DNA from 2 places in the Xanthobacter variabilis genome. Region 2 is predicted to be linked to the other one. Evidence: predicted binding sites of a transcription regulator. Region 2 holds the regulator's gene; the other holds the start of a gene.
The links. The regulator PhoB, encoded in region 2, activates phosphate uptake and scavenging genes when phosphate is short. The targets are predictions, from matches to a motif close to TGTCATNNANCTGTCAT.
Positions count from the first base shown of each region.

Region 1: V5F26_RS15930 (inorganic phosphate transporter) is a predicted target of PhoB. The motif match lies at 1,901-1,917, and genes of this name have one in related genera.

Region 1 covers NZ_CM195533.1:3,617,610-3,628,112, reverse strand. Annotated here, with positions in the region: gene V5F26_RS15930 (inorganic phosphate transporter) at 205-1,764, opposite strand; gene alr (alanine racemase) at 2,037-3,110, opposite strand; gene V5F26_RS15920 (replicative DNA helicase) at 3,194-4,675, opposite strand; gene V5F26_RS15915 (dipeptidase) at 4,817-6,196, opposite strand; gene V5F26_RS15910 (ANTAR domain-containing protein) at 6,617-7,078, opposite strand; gene V5F26_RS15905 (helicase HerA-like domain-containing protein) at 7,291-8,994, opposite strand; gene V5F26_RS15900 (hypothetical protein) at 9,258-9,638, shown strand; tRNA gene V5F26_RS15895 (tRNA-Thr) at 9,788-9,863, shown strand; partial or broken gene V5F26_RS15890 (IS3 family transposase) at 10,294-10,503, opposite strand, start outside.
Region 2 covers NZ_CM195533.1:497,934-508,436, forward strand. Annotated here, with positions in the region: gene V5F26_RS02210 (aspartate aminotransferase family protein) at 1-815, opposite strand, end outside; gene V5F26_RS02215 (GcrA family cell cycle regulator) at 1,446-1,973, shown strand; gene phoB (phosphate regulon transcriptional regulator PhoB) at 2,398-3,099, opposite strand; gene phoU (phosphate signaling complex protein PhoU) at 3,194-3,916, opposite strand; gene pstB (phosphate ABC transporter ATP-binding protein PstB) at 3,936-4,760, opposite strand; gene pstA (phosphate ABC transporter permease PstA) at 4,882-5,715, opposite strand; gene pstC (phosphate ABC transporter permease subunit PstC) at 5,733-6,710, opposite strand; gene pstS (phosphate ABC transporter substrate-binding protein PstS) at 6,984-8,024, opposite strand; gene V5F26_RS02250 (ATP-binding protein) at 8,245-9,570, opposite strand; gene V5F26_RS02255 (hypothetical protein) at 9,933-10,503, shown strand, end outside.

The DNA of each region.
Region 1 (10,503 bases), 1.5 Mb from region 2:
TGGCCGCTTCAGGCACGTGCCCAGCTTTGCCAAACATGGTTAACATCAGATTAATACCACCGGCGCCGGTTTCGGATCGCTGCCGGGTGGGGCGGCTGAGGTCGCGCGGCGACTCGCTTGTGGAGGCCCTCCGTCGCCTGCAGGATGCAGAACGGCCGGGGCGGAAGGTCCGTCCCGGCCGTGGCGCGTGAGTGGTCTTGCTGTTCACATGACTTGGCGCAGGACCAGATAGAGGCCGCCCGACAGCACGATGGCGGCCGGCAGGGTGAGCACCCACGCCATCAGCAGATTGCGCACCGTGGACATCTGCAGCCCCGAGTGATTGGCCGCCATGGTGCCGGCCACGCCCGAGGACAGCACGTGGGTGGTGGACACCGGCAGGCCATACATGTCGGCCGCGCCGATGGTCGCCATGGCCACCAGCTCGGCCGCGCCGCCCTGGGCGTAGGTCAGGTGGGTCTTGCCGATCTTCTCGCCCACGGTGACCACGATGCGCTTCCAGCCCACCATGGTGCCCAGGCCCAGCGCGATGGCCACCGCCACCTTCACCCACAGCGGAATGAACTTGGTGGCCTGGTCGAGCTGCTTCTTGAACGCGCCGAGATTGTCGCGCGCCGTGGCATCCAGCTTCGGCGCCCCGGTCTTGCCCATCACCCGGATGGTCTCCGAGGCGAGGTACATGTCGTTGCGCATGTTGGAGACCGAGGCCGCCGGCACCTGGGCCAGCGTCTCATGGGTGCCCACCATGTCCGAGATCTCGCGGGTCACCTGGGCGAGCGCCGGCAGCACGTCTGCGCCGGCCTCGTGGTCGCGCACATAAGCGGTGAGCACCGCCCGTGGATCCGCCGGTGCCGGGGCATTGCCGGCGGCCTGCTGGAGCGAGGCTTCCGTGGCCTGGGCGATGGCGCGGAACTGGGCCACTTCCTCCACGTTCACCGCGCGGTTGAGCGCATAGGCCGTGGGCACGATGCCGATGAGGATCAGCATGATGAGGCCCATGCCCTTCTGCCCGTCATTGGAACCGTGGGCGAAGGAAACGCCGGTGCAGGTGAGCACGAGCAGGCCGCGAATCCACCACGGCGGCGGCTTGTGGCCGTCCGGCGCGCGATAGAGCGAGGGGTTGCGCACGGTCACCTTCAGCGTCAGCAGCAGCAGGCCGGCGGCGATGAAGCCGATGATGGGCGAGAACAGCAGTGAGTAGCCCACATTGGCGGCCTGCCCCCAGTCCACGCCCGAGGTGCCATCGCGCCCCTGCACCAGCTGGTTGGCGACGCCGACGCCGATGATGGAGCCGATGAGGGTGTGGGAGGAGGAAGCCGGCAGGCCGAGCGACCAGGTGCCGAGATTCCACAGGATGGCGGCGATGAGCAGCGCGAACACCATGGCCATGCCGGCGCCGGACCCCACATTGAGGATCAGCTCCACCGGCAGCAGCGACACGATGCCGAACGCCACCGCGCCGGAGGAAACCAGCACGCCCAGGAAGTTCCAGGCGCCAGACCAGATGACCGCGAAATGGGCCGGCAGCGAATTGGTGTAGATCACCGTCGCCACCGCATTGGCGGTGTCGTGGAAGCCATTCACGAACTCGAAGCCGAGTGCGATGAGCAGCGCCACCACCAGGAGGAGGAAGGGCAGGATGGCCAGCGTGCTCGTGCCCGAGTCCACCACATCCCGCCAGATGGAGAAGCCGGTAAAACCAAGGCCCCCGATCAGCAGGGCGAAGAACAGGAAGATTTCCAGGAGCCCATGGTCTCGATCCATGGACGCGCGCCTGGCGGAGGCGTGGTGGCCTGCCGCCGGGGCGTGATGCGGCGTCGCGGCTTGCGACATGAACGTCTCCATTCAACCATCGGAGATCCGTCCTGCTGGACGGCCGCCCGTTGGTTGACAGGAGGGCGTGACACGCGAGTGACGCTTCAGGATACCACTTCGGGCGTTTTTTGACCGAAGTGGATACCGGTGCCCTTGAGCAATGCGCATCAACGCGATGAGCCGGAGCATGCCCACCGCATTCGGGGCGGTGGGCGCCGCTTTCATCCGCCGATATAGTGGCGCAGATAGCGCCCGCCCAAGGCGGTGAGCACCTCATAGCCGATGGTGCCCGCCTTTTCGGCCAGCTCGTCCACGCTGATGCCCTCGCCCAGGAACACCGCCTGGTCGCCGCGCGCCACGGTGTCCGGCGGCAGGTCGGTGATGTCGAGGGTGGCGAGGTCCATGGAGATGCGGCCGACCAGCGGGCAGCGTTGGCCCGCCAGCACGGCTTCGGCTCCACGCCGGGCATCGGTGGAGCCGGCGGCGCGGAAGAAGCCGTCCGCATAACCGACATGCACGGTGGCCAGGCGGCTGTCGCGGGTGAGGCGCTGGGTGGCGCCATAGCCCACCGTTTCGCCGGCAGGGGCGGTGCTCACCTGGATCACCCGCGCTTCGAGCCGCACCACCGGGCGCAGCGGCGGCACACCAGAAATGGCGACGCCCCCATAGAGGAAGATGCCCGGCCGAACGAGATCGAAGCGGAATTCCCGCCCCATCAGCGTGCCGGCTGAATTGGCGAGGGAGGCTTTCACCTGTGGAAAGCGTCGCGCCACGTCCGCGAACACCAAATGCTGGCGCGCGGTGAGCACATGGCCGGGGGTGTCGGCGCAGGCGAGGTGGCTCATGATGAGGCTGGGCGTGAAACCCAGCATCCGATAGCTCTCGGACAGCCGCACCGCCTCTTCCAGCGAAATTCCGAGCCGGTGCATGCCCGTATCCACATGGATGGCCGCGGGCAGGTTCACCCCCTGGTCACGGCAATAGTCGCTCCACTCGCCGATTTCCGGTGCCGAGCCGAGGACTGGGCGGAGATTCGCCGCGGCGAAGGCCGGAGCGGTGCCGGGCAGAAGGCCGTTCAGCGCATAGATGGTGGCCTCGGGCAGCAGGGTGCGCAGATGCTGCGCCTCCTTCAGGTGCGCCACGAAAAAGGTGCGCGCGCCCGCCCGCCAGAGGGCCGGGGCGACGCGGTCGATGCCGAGGCCATAGGCATTGGCCTTCACCACCGCCGCGCATTCGGCGGGGGCGGCGAGGGCGGAAAGGGTGCGCCAATTGTCGGCGATGGCGGACAGGTCCACCGTGAGAACCGCCCCCGCATCGGGCTCGGCGGCCGCGAACGCCTCGGCGTCGTCGTCGGGGGCGCCCGTGGCTTGCCCGTCCGTCAGCTCCGGGGCGGCAGGTGGTCCTCCCGCGCCAGGTTGGAGAAGCGGGTGAATTGGGGCTCGAAATGCACCTTCACCGTCCCCGTCGGGCCGTGACGCTGCTTGCCGATGATGATTTCGGCCGTGTTCTCGGCCGCCTTCATCTCGATCTCCCACTTGAACCACTCCTCTGTGCCCGGCTTGGGTTCCTTGCTCTTGAGGTAATACTCCTCACGAAACACGAACATGACCACGTCGGCGTCCTGCTCGATGGAGCCGGATTCGCGAAGGTCCGAAAGCTGGGGCCTCTTGTCGTCTCGCGCTTCCACCTGACGCGAAAGCTGCGACAGCGCCATAATGGGCACTTGCAGTTCCTTCGCCAAGGCCTTCAGGCCGGTGGTGATCTCGGTGATCTCCTGCACGCGCCCCTGCGACGAGGACTTGGAAGAGCCGGACAGGAGCTGCAGGTAGTCCACAACCATAAAATCGAGCCCGCGCTGACGCTTCAGCCGTCGGGCGCGCGCCACCAGCTGGGCGATGGAGATGCCGCCGGTGTCGTCGATATAGAGCGGGATCGCCTGCATGGTCTGGGCGGCGGCCGCGAGCTTGGAGAATTCGGATTCCGAGATGTCGCCGCGCCGGATCTTGTAGGAGGCGATTTCCGCCTGCTCCGCGAGAATACGGGTGGCAAGCTGCTCGGACGACATTTCCAGGGAGAAGAAGCCCACCACGCCGCCCGACACCGCCTCAATGGAGCCGTCAGCCTTCTGCTCGCCGCGATAGGCGGCGGCGATATTGAAGGCGATGTTGGTGGCGAGCGAGGTTTTGCCCATGGCCGGTCGCCCGGCCAGGATGATGAGGTCCGATGGCTGGAGCCCGCCCATCTGCTGGTCGAGGTCGTCGAGCGCGGTGGCGATGCCGGAAAGGTGCCCGTCGCGCTGGAAGGCCTTGGAGGCCATGTCCACCGATTCGCGCAGGGCATCGCCGAACTTCAGGAAGCCGCCGTCATAGCGCCCGCTCTCGGCGATCTCGTAGAGCCGCTTTTCCGCCTGCTCGATCTGCTCCTGGGGGGAGGCGTCCACGGCCGCGTCGAAGGCGTCGTTGACGATTTCCTCGCCGATCTGGATGAGATCGCGGCGCACCGCGAGGTCATAGATGGCGCGGCCGTAATCCTCGGAATTGATGATGGTGGTGGCTTCGGCCGCCAGCCGCGCCAGATATTGCGGGCCGGTGAGCCCGGCCACGTCCAGCTCGGCGGGCAGGAAGGTCTTGAGCGTGACGGGCGTCGCAATCTTGCCGGCGCGGATGAGCGCGCTCACCACCTCGTACAGCTTGCCGTGCAGCGGTTCGTAGAAGTGGCGCGGCTCCAGGAAGTCGGAGACGCGGTAGAACGCCTCGTTGTTCACCAGAATGGCGCCGAGCAGAGCCTGCTCCGCCTCCAGATTGTGGGGCGCCTGGCGGTAGGTGGGGACGATTTCCCCCTTGTTCGGAAGATCGAGCATGGTCACGAGTCCACGGCTTGGGGATCTCGTTTAACAGGGTTAGCCCTTACGAGTCCCTTGCCACGATGACTCCGCGGCAAGGGAAATCTTCCACAGGGGTGAACTTCGGGGATAGCGGCGACATCGCTCTCCCTGGACCTTTCAGGCGATGGCCTCAAGGATTCGCACCCAGCTGCGCGTGCCCTTGTGGAACGAGGTGAGATCATACTTCTCGTTGGGCGAATGCACACGGTCGTCGTCGAGGCCGAAGCCGATCAGCAGGGTATCCACCCCCAGCAGGGCCTTGAACTGGCCGACGATGGGAATGGACCCGCCCGTGCCAATGGTCACCGGCTTCACGCCCCATTCGGCCTCCAGCGCGGCAGACGCCTTGATGAGGTCTGCGCTCTCGGGCGGCACCATGAAAGCGCGCGAGCCCTCGGCCTTGGCCAGCTCCGCCTTGCAGTCCGCCGGCACGCGCGCCGCCACGAAGGCCGCGAAGGCGTCGCGGATCTTCGCCGGGTCCTGGTCCGCCACCAGGCGGAACGAGATCTTGGCCGTGGCCTTGGACGGGATGATGGTCTTCGAGCCTTCCCCCGTATAGCCGCCATAGATGCCATTGATTTCGAAGGTCGGGCGCGACTGGATCTGCTCGATCAGCATGCGGTCGTGCTCGCCCACCGCGCGGGACAGCCCCACCGGCCCCAGGAAGCCTGCGGCGGTAAGGCCGAGCTTTTCCCAGCGCGCGCGCACCTCCGCCGGCGGCTCGCGCACATCGTCATAGAAGCCGGGAATGGTGACGCGGCCGTTCGCGTCGTGCACGTCGGCGATGATCTTGGAGAGAATGTGGATGGGGTTGGCCGCCGCTCCCCCGAACAGGCCCGAATGCAGGTCTCGATTGGCGCCCGTGATGGTGAGCTCGGTGTGCAGGATGCCGCGCAGGGACGTGGTGATGGAGGGGGTCTTCGCATCCCACATGCCGGTGTCGCAGACCAAAGCGATGTCCGCCTTCAGGTCGTCCGCGTGGGCCGCAAGGAAGGCGGGCAGGCTGGGAGAGCCGCACTCCTCCTCGCCTTCCAGCATCACGGTCACGTCCACCGGCAGGCGGCCGGATGTGTCCCTGATGGCGCGCAGGGCGCCGAGGAAAGTGAGCACCTGGCCTTTATCGTCGGCCGCGCCCCGCGCCACGATGGTGCGCCGCCCATCCGGCGTTTCGCCCAGGCGGGGCTCGAACGGCGGGGTCTGCCACAGGTTCAGGGGGTCCACGGGCTGCACGTCGTAGTGGCCGTAAAACAGCACCCGGCGCGCCGCGCCCGTGTCGGTGCGGGCCAGCACCACCGGATGGCCCGCCGTCTGGTGCACCTGTGCCGCAAGGCCGAGATCGGCGAGCTGGGCCGCCGCCCATTCGGCCGCCGCAACGCAGGCGGACTTGTGGGCGGGATCGGTGGAGATGGACGGGATTTTCAGGAATTCGAACAGCCGCGCCAGGGACGCGTCGAGTCCCGCATCGACCTTCTCCAATGCCTGATCCACCGCCGTCATCATGTCCTCCATTCCGCAGGGCCTGGGCCAGCCCCGGTTCCGCCGACGAGTCGCGTGCTCGCCTGCCGGCGGCCATAAGGCCCCGGCCTTTCGGCAGAATTGTGCCGTCCGGGGCAGGGCGCCGCCATTAACGGCGGCCGTTCGCGAGGGATGGTTGCATGCCGGTGGAAGGATGCGCCAGGGGCGCGCGACGGTAAAGGGCGGACGCTTTGCGTTTTCCCCCAGGGACCCACGACACGATCGTGACGCACGACGCCATCATATCGAAAGGGGGCGCCTGGAGGGCTCGCGCCTGCGCCTTGCGCGGCACGACGCATCCAGCGGGAGCGGGCCAGCGCAAAGGTCAGAGCCGTCGTAGGGCGGGGGCAGTAACGCCCGGCAACGCACAGGCACGGCGCCGCATTGGCGCCGTGCTTCATGTCAGCTCAAGGGCGCCGCGGCCACATGGCCGGCATCGCCTGAAATCTGATCGGCGGAAGCCGGAGCGGACACCGCGCCGCCACGCACCACCCGACGGGCACGCTGCATGACAGAGCCGATGCGGCGATAGAGGAGGCGCGGCGCGGCAGGCGCGCCGACCGCGGCATCATAGCCGCCACGGGCGGCCGCGCGCATCAGCGCCTGGGTGGGGGCTTCGGCGACCAGGACCGCGGGGGCGCCATTGCCATCGCGATAGGGGTTCTCCGGAATCTGATCCGGATTGTCCGCGTGCACGATCAGCACATCCGGCTGCCCGGTGGCCATGCTGCCGGCCACCGCTTCAAGGCTGCCGGCTTCCTGAACGCCACCAACGCCGAAGGCGATGAGAGAATTGCGAAGCGCCTCACGACGCTCCACCTGCGAGTCAACGATGAGAATGCGGGCTGTCGGTAACACCTTCATGAGGCGCTCCATCTGCTGTGGCGCCCATCCGGCTGAACCAGGATGAGACGCACCATTCAGAAAAGGGACATGCGAGACCCCGCAATCTCGCTGTCACAACAGAAGATACCTGTTATGCGTGCATCAGGCAACAGGCTCCCTTACCAGGGTCAGGTGTTAGTTTTTGGCCCTAATGGAACTTTTGCTCTATTCGGTGCGGAATATCAGGAAAATCAACGGCTGATACTTCCCAGAATACCCCTCAGGATCGCACGGCCAAGCTGTGTTCCAACCTGGGTTGCGACCGATCGCGCAACCTGCCGTACAACCAGCTCGGTTGTAGACATGCGGCTCGACGTTCCGCTCTTCGGCACACTGGTGCCGGTGCGGCCCTTGGTGCCGCCGGTCGTCTTCTGCGAGGAGGGCTTGGTCTGGCCGGTACGCTCGGCCTTCACCTCGGGCAGGCCGAGCACGGTGCCCAGCACCGAATCCAGAATCCCGCCACCGCCGCCGGACGAGGCGGGAGGGCTCGCCGGGGCCGAGCTTTCGCGCCCATGGCCCGCTGTCTGCTCCTCGGCCCGCTGCTGCAGGCGCTCGAAGGCGGATTCACGGTCGATGGCGGTATCATAAGCGTGGCCGACCGGGCTTTTCGCCATGATGGCAGCCCGTTCCGGCGCGCTGAGCGGCCCCACGCGGGCGGACGGCGGGCGGATCAAGGTGCGCTCGACGATGGAGGGAATTCCGTTGCCCTCCAAGGTGGAGATGAGGGCCTCGCCCTTGCCCAGCTCCATGATGACCTGGGCCGTGTTCAGGGCCGGGTTGGGGCGGAAGGTCTCCGCCGCAGCCTTTACGGCCTTCTGGTCGCGCGGGGTGAAGGCGCGCAAAGCGTGCTGCACCCGGTTGCCGAGCTGAGCCAGCACGCTGTCGGGCACATCCAGCGGGTTCTGGGTGACGAAATAGACGCCAACCCCCTTGGAGCGGATGAGGCGGACCACTTGTTCCACCTTCTCCAACAGGATTTTCGGCGCCTCGTCGAACAGCAGATGAGCTTCATCGAAGAAGAAGACAAGCTTGGGCTTGTCCGGATCCCCCACTTCGGGCAGCTGCTCGAAGAGTTCGGCGAGCAACCACAGGAGGAAGCATGCATAAAGGCGCGGCGCGCCCATCAGCTTGTCCGCCGCCAGCACCGAAATGGTGCCGTAGCCCGAACGGTCCACCCGCATGATGTCGCGGATCTCCAGGGCCGGCTCGCCGAAGAACTTGTCGGCGCCCTGGTTCTCCAGCATCAGCAGCTGCCGCTGGATGGCGCCCACGCTCTGCGGGCTCACATTGCCATATTGGGCGCTGATCTGGGAGGCGTTCTCGGACACATAGGCCAGCATCGCCCGCAGGTCCTTCAGGTCCAGCAGCAGCAGGCCCTGCTCGTCGGCGATGCGGAAGACAATGTTGAGCACACCTTCCTGCGTGTCGTTGAGGTTCATGAGGCGCGCCAGCAGCAGCGGCCCCATTTCCGAGACGGTGGCGCGCACCGGATGGCCCTGCTCGCCGAACAGGTCCCAGAAGATCACCGGGAAGCTGTCGGGCGTGTAGGTGATGCCCACCTCGGTGGCGCGGGAGATCAGGAAATCCTTGGACTCGCCCGGCATGGCGATGCCCGAGAGGTCGCCCTTGATATCGGCCGCGAACACCGGCACCCCGGCCCGCGAGAAGCCTTCCGCCAACACCTGCAAAGTCACCGTCTTGCCCGTGCCGGTGGCTCCGGTGACCAGTCCATGACGGTTGGCGAGCCGCAAGGTGAGGTATTCGTCCGCATCCACGACGGTTGGCGCCGCGCCCTTGCGCGCCTTCCCGCCCGCCGCCGGTTCCGGAGCAAGCACCTTTCCGAGGAAGATCTTGCCGTCCACGTCAGGGCTCGATGAGGGGGCTTGCGGCGTCATGGAGCTGTCCTCTTGGAACCATTCCTTCCGGAAACTCCCGCTGGCGGGAGGCCCGGAGGGCGAGTCGGATGGGATGTTGTCGCGCGGTTTCACCCGTGGGGGCAAGTTCACCCGTGGGGGCAAGTTCACCCGTGGCGGCAAGCCGGTGGCCGGCCCACCCCGGCGCTCGTGACGCGCCGCGTCTTGCGCCCGCCCGCCGGGGTGGGCAAGCTGCGCGCGCCATCAGGCGGGCTGAGGGCCCCAACCCGGTTCCAGGAGCGCACATGGATGAACTCATCACCCGGCTGTCGCAGCGGCTGGATCTGGACCCGGCAACCGCACGCGGGGTCGTGGGCCTGGTGCTGAAATTCCTCGATCGCGAGGCTCCGCGGGAGGACATGGCCCCCCTTCTGGCAGCCCATCCATGGATTCCGGCGCTGCTGGAAGAGATTCCCGATGAGCCTGCGCCACCCGCCTGCGAGCGTCATTTCGGCGGCATGGCGCGGCTGATGCAGGTGGCCGATCGCATGATGGCCCTCGGCCTGACCATGCCGCAGGTGCAGACGGCCGTTCGCGAAACCGTCGCCTATGCCCGTGAGACGGTGGGGGATGACGCGATCAACCACCTTGTGCGCGCCATTCCAGGGCTGCGCCAGGTGGTTTGAAGGCACCAAAACGCGGGATGAAAACGAGACACGTGGCCTCCCGCAGTCGCGGAAAAAGGGTCAGCAGGATGTGGACGGGCGGTCCGCAGGATCCATTTCGCCTCCGCCACCCTTGAAAAGGCCCCGCGCAGTTCGTATGAGGAGGGCGTGCCGCGGTAGCTCAGCTGGTAGAGCAACGCATTCGTAATGCGTGGGTCGGGGGTTCGAATCCCTTCCGCGGCACCACTTCACTTTGAAATCACAGCAGAACGCTGGGGCTCATAGCTCCCCGCTCTCGGCTAACCACGGCGTGGTTTTCCTGGCAGGGCCGCTCCTGCACGGCTTCGCTGGCCTGTTCACCGCCTTGCGGAACGGTCGAAGGGCGAGGGCAGGACGTTGCAGGAACAGACCCGAGCTGCGCGCACCCCACATTCGCCGCCGCCGTATATCGCAGGTGCCGAATTCGATCGGGATCATTGGCGAAAATGACCCAATGGCTGCGCTACTCCCGGCCGGCTCGCGGTTCCAACAGGGCGTGGGCTTCCGTCACCGTCGTGTGAATGTGCTCGCGGCCATGGACTGTCGGTAGGACCGCAGGGGCGGATGAAAGGTCGTCAGGATCGGAGCGTAGATGTTCAGATGCGGTACGGCGCGGTGAACCGCCCCGATTTTTCGAGATGCCCTCGGCCTTCGCCTTGTTCTGCCGTTCGAACGTGACGGGCGGCAGCATCCCGCCGCGCGTGCTTGCGGCGGATGCGTTCGCGCTTGAGCAGGGCGAAGACGCTCTCGGCCACGGCGTTGTCGTGACCGTTGCCGCGATGGCTCATCGAGGGCTGCAGATCAAGGCGTTTCGGGAGTGAAGCTCACTCCCTGCCCGCAACCTGGC
Region 2 (10,503 bases):
GTGGACCCGTGGGTGCCCAGCGTCATGCCCTTGGCGGCCGCCTCGGTGGCCAGGCACGCACCCATGGGGAAGCCGCCGCCGATGCCCTTCGCCACCGCCATGATGTCCGGCGTGATGCCTTCCCACTCATGGGCGAAGAGCTTGCCGGTGCGGCCCACGCCGCACTGCACCTCATCGAGGACCAGCAGCAGGCCCTTTTCATCGCACAAGGCGCGCAGGCCCTTCAGGAAGCCTTCGGGCGGAACGCGCACGCCGCCCTCGCCCTGCACCGGTTCCAGCAGCACGGCACCGGTATAGGGGGTCACGGCCGCGCGCACGGCATCGAGGTCCCCGAACGGCACCTGATCGAAGCCCGGCAGAGCCGGCTCGAAACCTTCCAGATACTTGGCGTTGCCGCCCGCGGCGATGGTCGCCAGGGTGCGGCCATGGAACGCGCCCTGGAAGGTGATGATCCGGTTCTTCTCCGGATCGCCGTTCGCGAACTGGTATTTGCGCGCCATCTTAATGGCGCACTCCAGCGCTTCCGCACCCGAATTGGTGAAGAACATGGTGTCCGCGAAGGTCGCGGCGGAAAGGCGCGAAGCCAGCTTCTCGCCGCCGGGAATGCGGAACAGGTTCGAGGTGTGCCAGAGCTTCTTCGCCTGCCCGGCCAATGCCTCGACCAGATAGGGATGGGCGTGGCCCAGCACGTTCACCGCGATGCCGGCGGTAAAATCGAGAAAACGTCGCCCGTCCGTCGTGACGAGCCAGCAGCCCTCTCCCCGTTCGAAATCGAGGTCGATGCGCGCATAGGTCGGCAGAACGGCGGTGATCACGTGATCCTCCTGAGAACGAGCCTTGATCCGGCAACATTACCGGCCAAAGACGACGTCTCCGTTGCTGGTTGTGAGCCAAAATCCAACGCGAATGCACTTTTCGCGCGGGAGATCAGCCGGTGAATGCTCCGGAAGATGGAGCGAACGCGCGCTTGAGCCGTGGAAGCGCCGCAATGACGGACCAGAAGAACCGCCATCGCCTTCGCGGCGCAGGCCCCGGACAAGCGAGAATTAAAAAGGGCCGCCCCAGCGGGGGAGCGGCCCGACACCCGTGAATACTAATGATCGCGCGCGCGAGGTCAACATTTCTCCACGCATCTTCCGCCGGGCAGGCGCTCACGGCGCGCAGCGGCGGGCGGACGCCAAGGAACTGGGGAAAACGGCGTCAGAACGTTAACCGACTCTGTCGCTCGCGCAGGGCATATTGTAGCGTGCTGACCGTCGCCTACGAGATCTCGTGCGACTGAGCTTCCTGGGACCCATAGGTTGTTAACCTTCTGCATGCGGAGCGCATGTGGGGCCGAGGAGGGAGTCCGAGTCGTCTCTGGCAGCATGGCGGTGCTGCCGCCACGGCGGAAATACGGTGCCGCATATCCGGCGCCGAGAAGATGCGGCAGATGGAGAAGAGCGATGAGCTGGAATGACGAGCGCGTCGAACTCTTGAAGAAGCTCTGGAGCGAAGGCCTCTCCGCGAGCCAGATTGCCAATGAGCTGGGTGACATCACGCGCAATGCCGTGATCGGCAAGGTGCATCGCCTCGGCCTGTCCGGCCGCGCCAAGACGGCGACGCCGGCGGTGCGCCCGCAGCGCCCGGCGGCGCGGCCCGAGGGCCAGCGCGAGCAGCCCCGGCCCCAGCGCCCGATCACCCAGGGCAACACGGCCCTTGCGGCAGATATCGACGACATGCCGGAGGAGGCACCCGCCCCCGCGCCGGCGCCTGAAACCAACAGCAACGTCGTCCCCATGGGCCAGCGCTGCACCATCATGAACCTGACCGAGAGCACCTGCCGCTGGCCGGTGGGAGAGCCAGGCACCGACAGCTTCTATTTCTGCGGTGCCAAGAGCAATCCGGGCATGCCCTATTGCACCCATCACGCCCGCATCGCCTACCAGCCGGTGCAGGATCGTCGGCGCGATCGCCGGCTTGCCTATCTGTGAGCCTCCCATACGGCGCCTGCCCTTCGGGCGGGCGCCGCTGGTTTCGGGATCTTGAAGGCTTGGCTGCGTCCGGACTTCGCCGGGCCTAAATCCAGCAAAGCGCGGCGCCTGCCGAGGCGGCCGGCCACCAGCACCACTTTTGACGGCCAGTGAAAAGCGCAGTGTTTGTTGCCGCATGAGGCGCCGGCATTCACATCAAAGCGCCAGCGCAGCCGGCAACATCTCCGGACTTTTGCGCATTTTGGTCTTTCGACGCGCCGGATACAGTCTCGCGGGCGGAATACACTCCCGAGCGTTTCTCGGACTTGCGACACAGCTCTAAATCAATGATTTAAAGCGCACCCTCGCGCGGCGCGCACGTTTCGTCGCGCGAAACACCTCTGACGCCGTCCCCTGCCAAAGCAGGGAAGACGTGTCGCAGCGCTCAGTGGGCGCGGGCAAACATCTCGTTGAACGAGTAGCCAGCTCCGCGCACGGTTCGGATGGGGTCGGATTGGCGCCCGCGATTGATCGCCTTGCGCAGCCGCCCCACATGCACATCGACGGTCCGCTCGTCGATATAGACATCCTGTCCCCACACGCCGTCCAGAAGCTGCTCACGCGAGAACACCCGGCCGGGGCTCTGCATGAGAAATTCCAGCAGCCGGAACTCGGTGGGGCCCAGATGCACTTCCCGCCCGGCGCGGTGGACACGATGGGTTTCCCGATCGAGCTCGATGTCGCCGGCACGCAGCAGCGTCGCCACATGTTCCGGCTTCGCCCGCCGCAGCAGCGCGCGCACCCGGGCCAGCAGCTCCGGAACGGAGAAGGGCTTCACCACATAATCGTCCGCGCCGGTGGCGAGGCCACGCACGCGCTCGGTTTCCTCGCCACGGGCGGTGAGCATGATGACCGGCAGACGCTCCGTCTCCGGCCGGGTCCGCAGCCGGCGGCAGAGCTCGATGCCAGACAGGCCCGGCAGCATCCAATCCAGGATGACGAGATCGGGCACGCTTTCGCGCAGCCGCGTTTCGGCATCATCGCCGCGGCCGACATTTTCGACCGCATAGCCCTCCGACTCCAGATTATACCGGAGCAGAAGGGTGAGCGGCTCCTCATCCTCGACGATCAGAATACGCGCCGGCACAGTCTCTCACCCATGTCGAACATTCGGTCGCCGGGCGCCATTCCCGCGACACCGGACCGACGGCGGAGCCAGGGCCCCGCCGCCGAGCTCAAACTCACGCCGTGCGGCCAGGAAAGGCCACGGTGGTGTCGCTGGAGGCGTCCGCCTTCGGGCGGCTCTCCGGCAACACCTGACCGGTCACCATGTAGTAGACGACCTCGGCGATATTGGTCGCATGGTCACCCATGCGCTCGATATTCTTCGCGCAGAACAGGAGATGCGTGCACACGGAGATGTTGCGCGGATCTTCCATCATGTACGTCAGAAGCTCGCGGAACAGCGACGTGTACATGGTGTCGATGGCGTCGTCGCGGCCCCACACGTCGAGCGCCTTGCTCTCGTTGCGGCCCGCATAGGCGTCCAGCACCTCCTTGAGCTGCTCCAGCACCAGGTCAGACATGTGCTCCACGCCACGCACCAGCTTCTGGGGGTGATATTCCCCCTCGATGGCGATGACGCGCTTGCCCACGTTCTTGGCCAGGTCGCCGATGCGCTCCAGGTCGTTGGCGATGCGGATTGCGGCGACGATCTCGCGCAGGTCGCTGGCCACCGGCTGGCGCTTGGCGATGACGAGCACCGCCTTGTCCTCGATGTCGCGCTGCACCTGGTCGATGCCGGCGTCGAGGGAGACCACCTTCTGGGCGACGCTGATGTCGCGCTTGATGAGGGCGGTGACGGCGTCGGCGACCAGGCGCTCCGCCTGGCCTCCCATCTCCACGACCTTGCGGCCGATGTCCTTGAGTTCGACGTCGAACGAGGTGACGGTATGATCGGGCATCTGTACCATTCCCCTGGCCTCAGCCGAAGCGGCCGGTGATGTAGTCACGCGTCTTGATTTCCTTCGGGTTCGTGAAGATCACGTCCGAAGGCGCCACCTCGATCAGCTCGCCCAGATAGAAGAAGGCGGTGATGTCGGCGCAGCGCGCGGCCTGCTGCATGTTGTGGGTCACGATGACGATGGTGAAGTCGCGCTTCAGCTCGTCGATGAGGTCCTCGATCTTCGAGGTGGAAATGGGGTCCAGCGCCGAGGTGGGCTCGTCCAGCAGGATCACCTCGGGCCGCACCGCGATGGTGCGGGCGATGCACAGGCGCTGCTGCTGGCCGCCGGACATGCCGAGCGCGGAGGTGTTGAGGCGATCCTTCGTCTCGTCCCAGATGGCCGCCTTACGCAGGCACCATTCCACACGCTCGTCCATCTGCGACTTGTTCAGCCTCTCATGCAGGCGCACGCCGAAGGCGATGTTGTCATAGATGGACATGGGGAAGGGCGTGGGCTTCTGGAACACCATGCCGATGCGGCTGCGCACCACCGTGGAATCCAGCTCCTTGCCGACGATGTTCACGCCGTCGAACAGCACCTGGCCTTCCGCGCGCTGGCCCGGATAAAGGTCATACATCCGGTTGAACACGCGCAGCAGCGTGGACTTGCCGCAACCGGAAGGCCCGATCATGGCGGTGACGCGCTTTTCGGGAATTTCGAAGTTGATGTTCTTCAGCGCATGGCTCTGGCCATAGTAGAACTGAAGACCTTCCACCTTCAATTTCACCGGCGCGGGCGGCGCATCGGGCCGGGCCGCGACCGAGGTGGCGATGCTGATGGACGGATCGACCGCAGACGTCATCTGAGCCTCACTAGATTTGGGTCGCCCGGGGGCAGCCGGGCTTGGGTCCTGTGCGGCCCGGCACCAAGGGCGCCGGGCGGAAGAGCGGGGCGCATCGCGCAGGTGACGCGCCCGTGTTCGTTCAATGGCCGCGCGACAGCACGAGGCGCGAGACGACGTTCAGCACCAGCACGCCCACGGTGATGATGAGCGCACCCGCCCAGGCGAGAGCCACCCAATCATCGAAGGGGCTGCCGGCATATTGATAGATCGCGACCGGCAGGCTCGCCATGGGGCTGTTGAGGTCCAGCGACCAGGCATTGTTGCCGAGCGAGGTGAACAGCAGCGGCGCCGTCTCGCCGGCCGCGCGGGCGATGGCGAGCAGCAGGCCGGTGACGATGCCGGCGCGCGCCGCGCGCCAGGTGATGAACATCACCACCTTCCACTGCGGGGCACCGAGGGCGAATGCCGCCTCGCGCAGGCCAACGGGGACCAGGTTCAGCATGTCCTCGGTCGTGCGCACCACCACCGGGATCACCAGGATGGCGAGGGCAAGCGAGCCGGCCCAGCCGGAGAAGCCACCCAACGGCACCACCAGCAGGGTGTAGATGAACAGGCCGACTAGGATGGACGGCGCCGACAGCAGGATGTCGTTCACGAACCGGGCGGCCGCGGCGATCTTCGTGCCCTTGCCGTTCTCGGCGAGGAAGGTACCGGCAAAGATGCCGATGGGCGCGCCGATCAGCATGGCGATGCCCACCTGGATCAGCGACCCGACGATGGCATTGGCGAGGCCGCCATTCTGCCCGGGCGGGGCGGTGACATTGGTGAACACCGAGAAGCTGAGCGCCGGCAGACCGCGGGCGAGCAGCGTCCAGAGAATCCAGCCGAGCAGGAACAGCGCGAGAAACGCGAAGCCGGTCGAGAGCGCCTTCACGACGGCGTCCTTGGAGCGGCGAGCGGCGAGCGATGCCATGGGTGACGACTCCCGGATCAATCCATCCGGGAGCGCACGAGCGCCCGGGACAGTGCCAGCACGATGAAGGAGATGACGAACAGGATGAAGCCGAGCTGCAGCAGCGAGGTCAGCTTCAGCGAGCCGAGCTGGGCTTCCGGAAACTCGTTGGCGATGGCGGACGCAATGGTCGCGCCCGGCGCAAACAGGGAGGCCGACAGTCGCGTGGCATTGCCGATGACGAAGGTCACCGCCATGGTCTCGCCCAAGGCGCGGCCGAGGCCGAGCATGATCGCGCCCACCATGGCCGTGCGGCCGTAGGGCACCGACACGTTCTTGTAGACCTCATAGGTCGTCGCGCCGACGCCGTAGGCGGATTCCTTCAGCATGGGCGGAACCGATTCCAGCGTCTCGACGAACATGGCCGTGATGAAGGGCAGGATCATCACCGCCAGGATCAGCCCAGCCGTGAGCATGCCCGAGCCGAGGGGCGGACCCTGGAACAGCAGGCCGAGGAGCGGCAGCTGGCCGAGCGTGTCGATGAGCGGCGGCTGCACATAGGCGGCCATGAGCGGGACGATGACGAAGAAGCCCCACATGCCGTAGATGATCGAGGGCACCGCGGCGAGCAGCTGCACAGCCACGCCGATGGGCTGCTTGAGCCTCTGGGGCGCGATCTCGGTGAGGAAGAAGGCAATGCCGAACGACAGCGGCAGCGCGACCACCACGGCGATGACGGCGCTGAACAGCGTGCCATAGATCATCACCAGGGCGCCGTAATTCTCGGTCACCGGATTCCAGCTGGCGGTCCAGATGAATTCGAGGCCGAAGTGCTGCAGCGCGGGAAGGCCACCCTGAAACAGCTCGGCAATGATGAGGCCAAGCAGGATCAGGACGAAAATGCCGCTGCCCCAGAGCAGGGCCACGAAGATGGGATCGGCGATCCTGCCGGTTCCCTTGGCCTTGCTGATGGGTTCGACCGGAGCCGACCCCAAACCGTCCATCGTCGCTTCCATCTGATGCCCATCCCTGCGCCGCCTTGGGCGACCTTGAGTTGCGACCTCGCACGCGCCCGATCGAACCGGGCCGCGGACCTTGCGTGGGGACATGACTGGCACCGGGCACCCCGACGGACAGCCGCCGCGCACCTCGGACTCAACCAACGGACGAGCGCCCATTACCTGGCAGCGTCCGTCATCTGGCGAAGGGCAGCTCCCGCACGGGCCGCCCGCTCACCCGAAACCTTGCCCGCGCCGAAGCGCGAGCAAGGCGTTTTGCTCAAAGCCGGATCAGAGGACCGGCTTGCCTTCGGGGGTGAGGATTTCCTTCTTGAAGGCTTCCTCGACCCGCTTCACCACCGCTTCCGGCAGCGGGATATAGTGGAGCTTCTCCGCCATCTCACGGCCTTCCTTGCCGTAGGCCCAGGAGAAGAACTGCATGGTCACGCGAGAGGTCTCGACGTTCTTGGGGTCCTTCGGCAGCAGCACATAGGTGGGGCTGACGATGGGCCAGGCGGTCTCGGCCGGAGCGTCGATCATGGACGCGGCGAAGTCCTTGGCATTGTCCCAGTCGGCGGCGGCAGCGGCCGCCTCGAAAGCCTTGGTCTCGGGCACGACGAACTTGCCGGCCTTGTTCTGCAGCTGGGTCACCACCAGGTTGTTGGCGGCGGCGTAGATGAACTCCACGTAGCCGACGCCACCCTTGGTGTTCTTCACGTTGCCGGTCACGCCCTCATTGCCCTTGGCGCCCGCGCCAGCCGGCCACTGCACGGAGGTGGCGGAACCAACCTTGGACTTCCACTCCGGGCTCACGGCCGAGAGGTAGGACGTGAAAATGGCGGTGGTGCCGGAGGCATCCGAACGGTACACGGGCACGATGGCCTGCGAGGGCAGCTTCACGCCGGGATTGAGGTCGGCGATCGCCTTGTCGTCCCACTTGGTGATCTTGCCGAGATAGATGTCGGCGAGCACCGGGCCGGTCAGCTTGAGCTGGTTGGTGGCGATGCCCTCGACGTTCACGGTGGCGACCACGGAGCCGATCACGGTCGGGAACTGCAGCAGCTTGTTGGCGGCGAGCTTCTCGGCCGGAACGGTGGCGTCGGAGGCGCCGAAGTCCACAGTGCGGTTGATGATCTGGTTCTGACCGCCGCCGGAGCCGATGGACTGATAGTTCAGGGCGTTGCCGGTCTTCTCCTTATACTTCATGCCCCAGGCCTGGTAGACGGGGGCCGGGAAGGAGGCGCCGGCGCCGGTGAAATCAGCGGCCTGAGCGCTGCCAGCGAACAGCATGCCGGTCACGGCGAATGCGCCGAGAGCAGTGGTGAGCTTCACGATTTCTCTCCTTGCCAATGTCGTTGCTGCCCGACGACCCCGGGACCCCCAAAAACCGCACCGAATACCGCGCATCCACGATGCGCTGGAATGGCACGCTTTGGCCCCGGCCGTGACGCAACACTGGGCTACGAACTTCTAGTCCGTGCGAGGCAAGGTTCTATGACCCCGCCATGACACAGGGATGACATATCAAATTATTGCGATCCCTGCGTTATTTCTATTTCCCCGGCGAAAGATCGAGCCGAACCGCGAAATTCGCCCCCTCTCCGAGGGTGCTGTCGATGTTCAAACGGCCCCGGTGGCGGGCGACAATGTGCTTCACGATGGCCAGCCCGAGGCCGGTTCCACCCTGGTCGCGGCTGGCCGCCACGTCCACCCTGTAAAATCGTTCGGTCAGCCGTGGAAGGTGCTCCGGCGCGATGCCGGGACCGAAGTCCCGCACCGAGATCACGGCCACCGGCCCGCGCGGCCCGGGCTCCCGGCTGAGCGTGACGTTCACCTGCTTGCCGCTGGCGCCGTATTTGAGCGCGTTTTCCACCAGGTTTTCAAACAGGCGGATGAGCTCGTCGCGATCGCCGCGCACCGGCAGGGGCGCCGCATCGTCCTTCAGCTCCAGCTCTATGCCGCGGTCGGCGGCGAGGGGGGTCAGCGTATCGCACACATGAGCCAGGATGCCGGCAAGCTCCACCTCGGTTTCCGGCTGCACATGGGCATTGAGTTCGATGCGAGAGAGGGAGAGCAGGTCATCGATCAGCCGCGACATGCGCCGCGCCTGGGCCGCCATGATGGTGAGGAAGCGCTCCCGCGCCGCCGCATCGTTGCGCGCCGGGCCCTGGAGGGTCTCGATGAAGCCCGACAGCGAGGCCAGGGGCGTGCGCAGCTCGTGGCTCGCATTGGCCACAAAGTCGGCGCGCATCTGCTCCACCCGGCGCTGCTGGGTCAGATCGCGGAAAGTCAGCAACACCGCGTCAGGCGAGGCGCCCGGCCGGTTCCAGCTCTCGGCGTCCAGGTGCAGCGGCACCACATGGGCCTCGAGCCAACGGTCGAGTGGCACACGCTCGGCAAATTCCACACGGCGCGGCAGGCCGTCGGTCGCCGCCGCGCGCACCGCATCCAGCACCTCCGGCACCCGCACCAGGAATGACAGCGGATCGCCCACCCGCGCCGGGCCGATGGCCAGGGCCACCCGCGCATTGGCGGTCATGATCTCGCCTTCCGGCGTCAGCAGCAGGGCCGGCTCCGGCAGCGCGCTCACCACCGCCTCGACCTTCGCATCGTCACGCCTGCTGGCGGACGGCACGGCGGCCGCCACAGGCGCCTCGCGCGCCGGCGCCGGCCAGAAGGCCGCCACCGCCACCAGGCCCCCGAGCGCTAGGCCCAGCAATGGATGGAGCAGGCCGAACACGACCCCCAGCGCGCCCACCACCAGAGCCGCGGCCAGCAGCGCGAGGCGGGGTGCGGCCACCCGGCCCCAGCCCAAGCGGGGACGCGTGCCGACGGGGGCTGCCTGTTCCTCCACCGCGCTCCTGTCCGGCATGCTCATCGGCCCTTTCTCCCAGCCCGTTCTTGCTCTTGCCCACGTAGTCTTGCCCACGTGGTCTTGCCCATCCGGCCACGGGCGCGGCCGCTCTCCTGCCGGGACAAGGGGCAGAGCCCGCAGCCTGTGGCGCGGGCTCGAAGATCGGCGAATCACGCCCGCGAACGTGCGAGCGGCCAGGATCATCGCGCTGCACGAAGGCATTACGACAATTTTTGCTGCTCGGCGAATGCCCTGCAGGCGGGCCTGCGGAACTTCTCCGGGTGCCCTGTGTCAAATGGTGACGTAATGTGAACGCGACATGTCCCGAAGAGACCGGAGGGTCCGGACATGTCTGCTATGACGTCCCTTCGAAAAGGGAGAGATTGATGCTGGCGAAGCGAATCTTTCGGGCTTGCGGCGGTACCGCGCTGGCCGGACTGGGATTGGCCGTGGGCCTCGGCGCGGCCGGCGCAGAGCCCCTGCCCTTCCCCTCCGCCGACTTCAGCCTGAAAGCCAATCTGCCCCGCGGTACGATCATGGACATGGCCTACAGCCAGGGCAAGATGCGGATCGCGGTGAACAACCCGGACACGCCCGGCAGCATGGTGGGCATCATCGACCTCACCGCTCACCGCATGATCATGCAGAGCCCGCAAATGCCGAAGGTGGCGGTGGAAATCGCCCTGCCGCCGGAATATGTGGTGGGCGCGCTGGCCGGCACCGGCACCAAGGGCGAGCGCTCCGAGGTGGCCGGGGAGCCATGCAATCTCTGGCAGGTGGACCCGCCCGCCGACCGCAAGGTGGGCCCCACCCAGGCCTGCATCACCGACGATGGCATCGCGCTACGGACCGAGGCCGAGATCAAGGGCACCAACCGCGTGCTCTACGAAGTCACGAGCCTCACGCGCGGCCCGCAGGATCCCAGGCTGTTCCAGGTGCCGCCGGGCGTGAAGGTGA